One region of the Vibrio sp. 2130-1 genome, then DNA from elsewhere that is predicted to be linked to it. Evidence: riboswitches for the same ligand, from Rfam matches in the RefSeq annotation. Region 1 holds a riboswitch; the other holds the start of a gene.
What was found. A riboswitch is a leader RNA that binds a small molecule or an ion and turns the genes downstream of it on or off. The one in region 1 is predicted to bind cyclic di-GMP.
Positions count from the first base shown of each region.

Region 2: linked by a shared signal. The riboswitch ahead of gbpA (N-acetylglucosamine-binding protein GbpA) and the one ahead of R7Q09_RS03000 (TfoX/Sxy family DNA transformation protein) in region 1 are both predicted to bind cyclic di-GMP.

Region 1 is NZ_JAWOUT010000002.1:93,813-99,404, reverse strand. Features, by position in the region: gene torR (two-component system response regulator TorR) at 1-480, opposite strand, end outside; gene torD (molecular chaperone TorD) at 747-1,394, shown strand; gene purR (HTH-type transcriptional repressor PurR) at 1,863-2,867, shown strand; cyclic di-GMP riboswitch class I at 3,155-3,244, shown strand; gene R7Q09_RS03000 (TfoX/Sxy family DNA transformation protein) at 3,361-3,951, shown strand; gene R7Q09_RS02995 (TVP38/TMEM64 family protein) at 4,066-4,752, shown strand; gene R7Q09_RS02990 (DUF2007 domain-containing protein) at 4,773-5,093, shown strand; gene R7Q09_RS02985 (alpha/beta fold hydrolase) at 5,125-5,592, opposite strand, start outside.
Region 2 is NZ_JAWOUT010000007.1:81,485-87,076, forward strand. Features, by position in the region: gene R7Q09_RS12420 (MarC family protein) at 1-566, shown strand, start outside; gene R7Q09_RS12425 (patatin family protein) at 757-1,629, shown strand; gene gbpA (N-acetylglucosamine-binding protein GbpA) at 1,682-3,145, opposite strand; cyclic di-GMP riboswitch class I at 3,244-3,344, opposite strand; gene R7Q09_RS12435 (fasciclin domain-containing protein) at 3,617-4,117, opposite strand; gene R7Q09_RS12440 (cryptochrome/deoxyribodipyrimidine photo-lyase family protein) at 4,198-5,592, opposite strand, start outside.

The sequences.
Region 1 (5,592 bases):
TACTGGCTCACCGTTGCGGCTAAGTGCGCGACGTTGAATGTCGAATGTCCACTCCCCAAAGCGCACAATGTGCTCTTCACTGGTTTCATTCGCTTTCGAGCTGCCACTGCGCGCTGCTGAAATACGCCACAGCAAGTTTTTAACGCGAACTAACAGCTCTCTCAATTCAAAAGGTTTTGTCACATAATCGTCAGCACCCATTTCTAGGCCTACGATTTTATCAATGCTATCCGTGCGTCCTGTTACTAATATGATACCAATATCCGATTGGCTACGTAACTCACGAGTAAGCATCAGGCCGTCTTCACCAGGCAGGTTAATATCCAGCATGATCAGGTCTACATCGCCCGCTTGCAAAACTTCACGCATTTCTGCGCCACTCTCTGCTTCGCTGACTTGGTAGCCCTCATTTTGGAAATATCCCGCAAGCTTACTACGAGTTACAACATCATCTTCTACGACTAATACGTGATAGCTCATTTACACCACTTTTCTGTCTTCTTATTATCCAAGACGTATTCTATTCATAACTAGTAACATTTCTAGTCATAGATACATTAAAACGCAAGATTTAGCGTTTTTATTGATTCAAAACAAGCTTGCCCATTGCTATTAATAAACGGTCATTTTTGACCATAAAACATAACAATTATAGTTACTGCTATTCATTTTAATTGATTACACTTAGGGGATATCCCTAATTGACTTTGTGATGCATGACTTGAAGCATCATTCAGGAGCCCAAAATGCAAGAAGTGAAAGCTTTTAATGAAAAACGCGCTGAAATTTACTGGTGGTTTTCGAGCTTGTTCGCAAAAGAACTAACAGAGAAAGAATTGGAAGCCTATCACAGTGTTGAAATTCGCAGTTTTCTCGCAGGTTTAGGTGAAAATGAGTCGCTGAAACCAGCTGTTGATAGCCTAGTTGATGCATTGAATCGGTTACAAGATCGTGAAGATGCACAACTAGAGCTTGCAGCTGACTTTTGTGAACTGTTTTTGAAGACAGAAAAATACGGCGCTCTTCCTTACGCATCCATGTACATTGGTGAATCAGGTTTACTGAATGACAAGCCAGCTGAGGAAATGGAAAAGTTGATGGCTGAATTTGGCGTTCAAGTAGACGAAAAACTAAAGGAACCTGCGGATCACTTAGCCGTTGAGCTCGACTTTCTCGGGAACATGATTATCCGCTCAAACGAGCTTGAACAAGAAAAACACATGGAAGAAGCCTTCGTTAAACAAAACGACTTTATCCAGCAACAATTGATGTCTTGGTTACCTCAGTTTTCAGACAAATGTAAAAAATTCGACGAATTTGGATTTTACTCGAGTGTCGCGAAACTATTAGTTGCATTTTGTAAACTAGACAGCGCCTACCTTCTTGGTGAATAATTGCCGCCTATTTTTAGGGAGCCTGCCTATCGGGCTTCCTGTATGCCTGAAAGTGACCAATTGTAAGTAACTTGGGTATAATATTCGTTTGCCTTAACTTAGCGCAAAGACGCTTGGTTATTTAGCAGTCAAAATGTGACTTCAAATACACAAATCTCTTGCTGAAAACATTGCTAGTCAGTCCACATAGGGCTAAAATGTGAGCGCAAACGATTAAATATGATTTATATGTAAACCGCTGAAATATAGCGGTTTTTGTGTTTTCTTAACAGGTTGATGGCAATTTCTCATCAGATAGAAAAAAGATAAAATTCATCGACCGATGCTGCTACGCACCCTTTTGTCGCACTTGGATCAACCGCTGCCGAGACACTTAGCGCCAATTTTAGATTGCTAGGTGTGAAACCATTAGAGCATCAGGTACATCCAATACGACATATTTCAGTAGCTCGATACAGGACACCATTTATGGCCACGATAAAAGACGTTGCTCGCTTAGCCGGCGTTTCCACTACGACAGTTTCGCACGTTATCAATAAAACGCGTTTCGTTGCAGAAGCAACGCAAGAAAAAGTAATGAAAGCCGTTGACGAGCTGAATTACGCGCCAAGTGCCGTTGCACGCAGCCTAAAATGCAACTCAACTCGTACGATTGGCATGTTAGTAACTCAATCAACTAACCTATTTTTCTCAGAAGTGATTGATGGCGTTGAGAGCTACTGTTACCGCCAAGGCTATACTCTGATTTTATGTAACACAGGCGGGATTTACGAAAAACAACGCGATTACATTCGTATGCTGGCTGAAAAGCGCGTTGATGGCATCCTAGTGATGTGTTCTGACTTAACCGAAGAACTAAAAGAGATGCTTGACCGTCATGCGGACATTCCTAAAGTGGTCATGGATTGGGGCCCAGAGAGCTCACAAGCAGACAAGATCATGGATAACTCAGAAGAAGGTGGCTACATTGCAACCAAACATCTGATTGACAATGGTCATACGGATATCGCTTGTCTAAGCGGTCATTTTGAAAAGCTTGCTTGCCAAGAGCGCATTGCAGGTTTCCGTCGCGCAATGAGCGAAGCGAACCTAGCTGTAAATGAAGACTGGATCCTTGAAGGTAACTTTGAATGTGATACGGCCGTATTAGTTGCAGATAAAATTACCGCAATGGACAAGCGCCCGACGGCGGTATTCTGTTTTAACGACACAATGGCTCTAGGCGTAATGAGCCGCTTGCAACAAAACGGGATCAAAATTCCTGAAGATATTTCAGTGATCGGCTACGACAACATCGAGCTTGCAGAATACTTCTCTCCACCGCTAACGACTATCCACCAGCCTAAACGTCGTGTTGGTAAAAATGCATTCGAAATTCTACTTGAGCGTATCAAAGATAAAGAACACGAAAAACGAATTTTCGAAATGCAACCTGAGCTTGTAATTCGAAATACTGTGAAAAAAATGAACTAAATTTCACTGTATTTAACCGTGTTAAATAAGCGCTCTACAGGGGCGCTTATTTTTTTGGAAAAATTAAGCAATCTCTAATACTTCACCCCGCTCTAATAACAATTGACTAACGTTAACTCCCTGTTTTATATAAATGTAATATATATTAAGAACTCCTTTTCAAAGGCCAATTTGCACCTTTCCATATGCAAAATAGAGCATTCAATCTATCATTTTTATTGAACTAAAATCACACTTTTAACGCTAAACCGTGATGTTAATTCAATATAAGAAGTATGCTCATTGTGTCACGCACAGGGCAAACCATTCGAAAGAGTGGGACGCAAAGCCTCCGGCCTGAACCATATTACGATATGGAAGGTAGCGGGGTTACCGATGGCAAGTGTGTAAGCAATGACTTTACTCTGTAATGACATTGTTTTTACGCATGTTTGCTACTCTCTCGGACCTGACTTTTGGTGGCGTAATATTAATTACACCGAGATAACAAAACATGGATAAACCGATACTCAAAGACTCTATGAAGCTATTTGAGGCACTTGGTAATATCAAGTCGCGCTCAATGTTTGGTGGCTTCGGACTATTCGCTGATGAAACAATGTTTGCACTAGTGGTAAACAATCAGCTTCATATCAGAGCAGACCAAAAAACTTCATCTGACTTCGAGCAACAAGGGCTAAAGCCTTACGTTTATAAAAAACGTGGCTTCCCAGTCGTTACAAAGTACTACGCTATTTCCAGCGATTTATGGGAATCAAGCGAACGCTTAATCGAAGTAGCGAATCAATCATTGAAAAAGGCAAAGCTTGAGAAAGAACAGCAAGCAAGTACAAAGCCTAACCGTTTGAAAGATTTGCCTAACTTACGACTGGCTACCGAGCGCATGCTAAAAAAAGCCGGCATCGAATCCGTAGAGAAGCTTGAAGAGGAAGGTGCGCTTAACGCCTATAAAGCGATAAGAGATACGCACTCTGCAACCGTCAACATTGAGTTGCTATGGGCACTAGAAGGTGCTATCAACGGCACTCATTGGAGTGTGGTACCTCAAGCTCGCCGAGATGAGTTGATGAACGGCCTCCAATAAAAGTCGGCCTAAAAACTATCTTGTAAAACCGCAGTCTAATCTGCGGTTTTTTTGTGAAATTTTTTCGGTTTTCCTACTGTCTTATTACATATATCCCAAATTGGAATCAAAATTATGAATAAGAAACTGATTTTAGGTCTCATCCTACTAGCGGCTATCGTCTTTTTAGGTATTAACTTTGGCCAGTATTTAACCTTAGAGAATGCAAAAGCCCAACAAGAAGCACTAACTACATACATCGATCAGAATTTTGTATTCTCGGCTGCGATTTACTTTTTTACCTACATTGCAATTACCGCTTTTTCTATCCCAGGAGCGGCAGTAGTCACCTTACTTGGTGCAGCCTTATTTGGTTTTTGGACAAGCTTGCTACTGGTTTCTTTCGCTAGCACTATGGGGGCAACACTGGCCTTCTTGAGCAGCCGATACTTATTGCGTGACTGGGTACAAAACAAATTCGGAAATAAACTCAACGCAATTAATCAAGGTGTCGAAAAAGACGGAGCTTTTTATCTATTTTCCTTGCGTCTAATCCCTGTATTCCCCTTCTTTCTAATCAACTTACTGATGGGCTTAACGCCGATGTCTGTAGGTAGATTTTATCTCACTAGCCAAATAGGTATGCTGCCAGGCACAGCTGTATATCTGAATGCAGGTACTCAATTAGCAACAATTGAAAGCCTATCGGGCATTGTTTCACCCGCAGTATTAGCGTCTTTTGCGCTATTGGGACTATTTCCAATCATCACTAAATGGGTTATGAATAAAGTAAGGCCGACACCAAGTCAGCAAAATTCGTAATTGGTGAAGTGGGTATTTTGATGAAAATATTTATCGCTAAAAACCCAGCAGAAGCACACATTGTATGTGAGCTGCTTAAAGTGGAACAAATTTACTGTGAAGTTCGTGGAGAAGGTATTTTCGGCTTAAAAGGAGAACTGCCGTTTGGTGATGATACCGATCCTTATGTGTGGCTTTTTGACACTGCACAAAAGATGAAAGCTGAAGAAATAGTAAAAGCATATCGAAAACAATCCGATAGGCATGAGTATCAAGATTGGCAATGCCCAAAATGTCATGAAATAAACGAAGGGCAATTTGGTGCATGTTGGCAATGTGGATATCAACTAGGAGAGTTATAGCGGCTCTCCTATTCAGTGGATGCACTCAGTTTTAAGCACATACAGCTTGCTGTTTAATAAACTCGATGGAGTGTTGATTGAAGTCTTCTGGACGCTCTACATTGCATACATGACCACAATTCGGGATTTCTCGTAGAATGCTGAGCTTATGTGCTGCAACCATTTCTTTGACAGGTTTAATAAACATGTAATCCCTGTCGCCCATTAAGTAGAGAGTCGGAATGGGTAACTCTCGATCTTTAAAATATTTCATTAACGGATTTACATCAGCAGCAAGAATAAACCAACGTTTAAATTCTTTTTGGCAAAGCTTCTTGGCTTCGCGAATAAAAAGGTGGCGAGATTCTCGTTGGCTTCTTTGAGGCATAACAATATAAGCGAACAGTTTGTAGAGCCACATGTACGGTAGGATATGCTTACAAAAATTACCTAATTTCACCAATATCTGAGAACGAGTGTTAAGCCTTGTGACAGCACCGCCGAGCACCATCGAACGTAC
Region 2 (5,592 bases), on a different contig from region 1:
CCATCTTTTTGAGTTTAACTGCTGATGAAGATAAAGAAACCATCCGTTCCATTGCGCTCCGCTCGGTTTTTATTGCATTTATTATCATCGCGATATTTTCTATTGCCGGTAAGTTAATTTTTGATTTGTTTGGTATCACGCTTTATGCATTGCGAATAACAGGCGGCATTTTGGTGTTTTTGATAGGTTTTAACATGCTTCAAGGTGATTCGACGCATCAGAAAACCAAAGAGAAGGCGTATTCACCAGCTCAGCAACGGGCGGCATTGAGTATTGCAGTGTCTCCACTGGCGATGCCAATATTAGCTGGGCCTGGAACGATTGCTACCGCGATGAACTTTGCGACAGCGGGTGGTTTCGATCAAACCATTATTACTATCGTTTCTTTCGCTGTCCTTTGTGTGATCACCTATGTACTGTTTTTGTTTGGAGACAAATTGGTCAAAGCGGTTGGACCAAGTGCTCTAAATGTTGTGACTAAAATGATGGGCTTAATTCTAGCGGTTATTGGTACTCAAATGTTCATTGATGGCGCGGGCGAAGCCTATAAAACGGTTTTCTCCTAGATTTCTCTTAGACCTTGCCACCTTGGTTAAGCCCGCAATTACATTTCTAACGGGTACGGATTTTTTGAACTTTAGTTTTCATTTTCTAAGAGAGAAATGAATAGACTTCACCTATTTCAATAATAAGAATATTCAATTGTTGTGATTGCACGAATTTCATTACTCTTTTGGCAAGGAGAATGGGGGAAATATGGCAACAAAAGCAATTGTAGTAGAAGGTGGCGCGATGCGAGGCGTCTTCGCAAGCGGAGTGTTAGATGCGTTTTTAGAGCAGAGTTATAAACCGTTTGATTTTGCAATCGGTGTATCTGCTGGTGCATCAAATTTGATTGGGTATTTGACCGACTACCCGCATCGCAGTATTAACGTCATTACTAAGCTGGCCACAAGCAAACGCTTTTTTGACCCAACTCGCTTCGTTAAAGGTGGGGACCTCATTGATGTGAAGTGGCTGTTTGAAGAATCTAATCGCTTGTATCCCGTCGATGAAAATAAACTGTTTAATGGCGTTCCTTTTCTCGCAGCGACAACAAATGTAGATACAGGGCAAGCAGATTACTATCGCGTGACACGTGATAATTTTCACCATGCGATTGAAGCGACAACAGCATTGCCGATTGCCTACAAGCATACCCCTTGTTTTTCTGGCGGTTGTTATACCGATGGTGGGGTCGCTGACTCTATACCAGTGCGTGAGGCTTATCGTCGAGGGGCTCGCGACATAACCGTAGTACTCTCTCACCCGCTGAATTATGCCAAAAAGCCAGTTAAGACCACATGGCTGATGAAGAAACTGTTTGCGGAGCACCCCAAAATGGCGGATGCGATGTTAAGACGTGCAGATAACTATAATCAATCATTAGAGTTTATTCGTAACCCTCCACCAGGAACACATGTTAGGGTAATTGCCCCACCAGATAATTTTCATGTTCAGCGCTTATCAATGCGACAATCCGTTTTACTAGAAGGGTATGAAATGGGGCTGATTGAGGGGCGAGCGCATCTCACTAGTTTATCTGGTGTTCATGGTTTAGACCGGGAAAATTGTCATTTTTGCGTTTGATTATAAAAGAGCCTCATAGTGAGGCTCTTTTGCGTAACGTTCAAAGGGTGATTTAGTTGACTTTATCCCAAGCCATCTCCCAGTGTGAACCTATTCCAGGCTCGTAATGGTTTGCGCTTTCTTTCCACTGCATACAGTAACCAGAGTATGGGAAAGGTTTACATTGATAAATGCCCCCGTCGCTGGCAAGCACTTTTGTGCCCGCAGTGTAGCTAGATAGTCCTTCAGGGAAGACAAAATCGTACTCACCAGATGGTGGTGGCGTTACTGGATCTTCTTTTAAGTGAAAGTCGAGCGTTTGCTGATCCACCAAGTTGCCATCTTTATCCTTAATACGTGTTACGAGCATATGGTGACCCGGCTCCGATTTACTTAAAGCGAGCGATATCGCTTCTACCGAGCCGTCTTTCATTTCGTTTGCCCAACTTGCAAGTGGTTCGCGATGGTGATTGTAAACGGTGAGTTCTGCATTTAAGTCGCCTTCAGCAGTTAGTGTCAGATCCAACGTTGTCGGTGTTGACTCAATGATATATTCGTCTGCTAAGCCATCTACTGTGAGTGAGTATTCTGGAACAGGAGTTTCAATGTTATAGCCGATCTCTACTCGCTCAAGGCCGCTATTTGCTTGCAGATACACCGGATTAGTACCATAAACAGGAGTGAATTTATCCTCTGCATACTGCCCGGCTTGCAGTTTTGCTTGTTCTTGGTTTAGCTTAGTCGCGAGTGCGTAAGACCAGTTTTTCGCTTGGCCCATTGCTGCATCGGTAATTTCTAGTTCAGTTCTATACGCTATGTTTTCACCTGCTTGATCAAATACGCGCGTATAAACCGAATCCCCAATATTTAAATCCATTGTAGGAATAATTTGACCGCCTTGCTTCCAATCTGGAATAACGGGACTGTCACCATCAAATTTCACATCGATCACGTTATAAAATGAGGCTGCAGTGTCGCCAACATCCCATACTGCCAGGATGACATGGTATCCCTCGCGAGTAGGCACATTACATTGATGGCTTACCTGTTTCGGGGGTTGAACCATATTGCCGTTGACGACACAGAAAGGAGTTAGATCAAAAGAGTCTCGTGATAGTGAAGCGTTTGGGTTCCAATCAGGCTTGGTGATGTAATATTTCCAGTCGCGCGTCACGTGGTTAGCGGTAAATGTCCATTCAAAAGTTTGTGTACCTGCTTGAATAGTGCGTTTTACCCAACGGTCGGCAGTTTGCTCATCAAGGGCAGCTGCTAAAGCGGTTTCGGCACTCGCTATTTTACCATCGCGAGGCCCTGTTTCGGGAAAGCCATCAGGGCCTTCAACGCTTTGCGGTTCATATTGAATCGCACCGCAGTTATTATTTTTTTCGTTAGTATCTGGCGTTGGATACTTACATAGTGCCGAGCGACTTGCAGCGACACCACCATTGGTTTCTGATACATAACCGTGAGCCGCAGCACCTGAGCTAATGCTTGCAAGTGCTAACGCGAGTACGGATTTGGTTGGAAATGATTTCATCACATGTCCTCTGTTATGGCTGACAAACTAGTGTCACACCCCGGCGCATGCTGAGCATAAAGTAACGCTACAGAAATTGGACTTCTGTAACACTGCGTCATGGTAACCCCGCTATCATGAGCATTCTTTTAGATTTTTAAATGCTGACAGACCGGAAGCTTTGCGTCCCACCCTTTCGAATGGTTTGCCGAAATGTGATTGAGCAGCCAAAATTTAGCTTAAGAATTTACATGTGGAAAAGTAAACGTCACTGACATGGAATCCTGTTCTCAAATTGAAAGATAACGATATCTTAACCTCGTCAATATTGTGCAGTGTCGTCTTGCAAGGTATTGATTTTAATTTTGTTTTTATCTTTTTTATAGTCATGGTGAATGGGTGGAGGTTTGTTGGGGATAAGTGGAGAGGAATCGTGCTAAGGGTGGAAGAAGTTCTGTCTAAAGGGCGGAGTGTACCGCCCTTTGAATGGTGTTATTTCGGCATGATGACAGTATCAATCACGTGAATGACACCGTTTTTAGCTTTCACATCGGTTGCAATGACATTTGCATCGTTAACCATGACTTTATCGCCCATGGTTTTAATCATGACATCTTGCCCCTGAACCGTAGTCGCTTTGTCTAGCTTAACAACATCGGCAGCCATCACTTTCCCTGGGACGACGTGATAAGTCAAAACAGATACTAACTTGTCTTTGTTTTCCGGCATTAAGAGCATGTCGACTGTGCCGTCTGGCAGTTTTGCAAAAGCGTCATCCGTTGGTGCAAAAACAGTAAATGGGCCTTCCCCTTTGAGAGTGTCAACCAGGCCCGCTGCTTTCACCGCAGCAACAAGCGTATTGAAAGAGCCATTTTCAGCGGCAACGTCGACAATATCGGCTTTCATCATGCCATGCTCATGAGCCTGAACGGGAAGCATAAAAAATAATGTCGCCATCAGTGTCGCCGCGATAACTAAGATACGTTTGAACATAATGTGTTCCTTACTAGTTGAGGGTACAACGGATTCCCTGGAGTGTGTTTGCATTTGTACGCATCGTGATTGAAAGATGATCATCGCGTCCTACTTTCTTTTGAGGGTCTAACATGTCGCGCAAGAATTCGTCTGCCTTCTTGTTTCACATCAGCTCGTTTCCGCCACGTCCATAAGCGCTCTCTTGCTGCCTTAGCTGCGTTGTCTGGTGCGATAATAGGTGCAAGGTAACGGCTATCTGGCTGCAATTGATACATGACAGCTTCCATCTGGGTCATTGTCCAGGGCTCGAATAAAAGAGGGGGAGGAACCATTTGTAACTCAGGCACCCACTTGTAGATGAACGTACCGTTAGGATCATGTTCTTGGGCTTGCTTGATCGGATTATAAATACGGATTGTGTTAGTCCCGGTTACTCCTGCTTGCATTTGGAATTGTGGGTAATGAATTCCAGGCTCAAAGTCGAGAAATAGTTGCGCTAAATGCGTTACACCTACTCGCCAATCCATGTTCATGTGGTGAGTAAGAAAGCTAACCAGCATGGCACGCATGCGAAAGTTAATGTAACCAGTGTGGTGCAAACAGCGCATGCAGGCATCAATCAAAGGTACGCCAGTATGCCCGGATTTCCATGCTGCTAACTTTTCTTCATCGAAAGTACTACTTTGTCTAATCAATGGTTCGTAAGCCCGATTAACGCAGTAAAACTCCATGTCGTATTCCGATTCGAATTTTTGGATGAAGTGACAGTGCCAATGAAGCCGTGAAGACAATGCAATTAAGCTGCGACGAAATCCAGCGACTTGCCAGTGTTTCAAAAGGTATTGATAAACTTCACGCAAGGATATGTTACCCCAAGCGAGGTATGGAGAAAGTCGAGTACAGGCTGTGCGTGAGGCTGTGGGACTAGAAATGCTTCGATAGTAATCACGACCTCGACGATGAAAAAAGTCCTCTAGTGTTTTCCAAGCGAGCCGGCTTCCTCCCGTTTGCATTCCTTTGCATTTTGATAGCCAGGATGATGGTGGCGAAAACGAACAGCCGAGAGCTTCTGCATCCAATGAATGCAATAAGTCGGTTTGGATCTCAATAGGGCTTATTGAGGCTCTCATGACAGAGTCCCAATGTTTGTCCCAACCTTGCCGGTTTTTTGCACCTCTGATAACAGCACCGTGTTCGAACTCAAACCAGTCGATGTTCTGCTCATACAGCCAAGCGGCAACTTGTCGGTCTCGTTCAAAGGTGCAGTTGAGTCCTATTTCTTGGTGAGAAAAAACAGCGTTGATTTGATATTGCGCTTGAATTGATTGGAAACATGCTAAGGCATCGTCAAACAGCACCGTGATTCGATGCCCATACGCTTTGAGCGTTTCATCCATGTCTTGCAGTGATTGCCAAACAAATCGCCAGTGGCGCTCAGAATAGTGTGGGTTGTTCAATAGCAATGGTTCAACAATATACAAAAGCACAGTTGG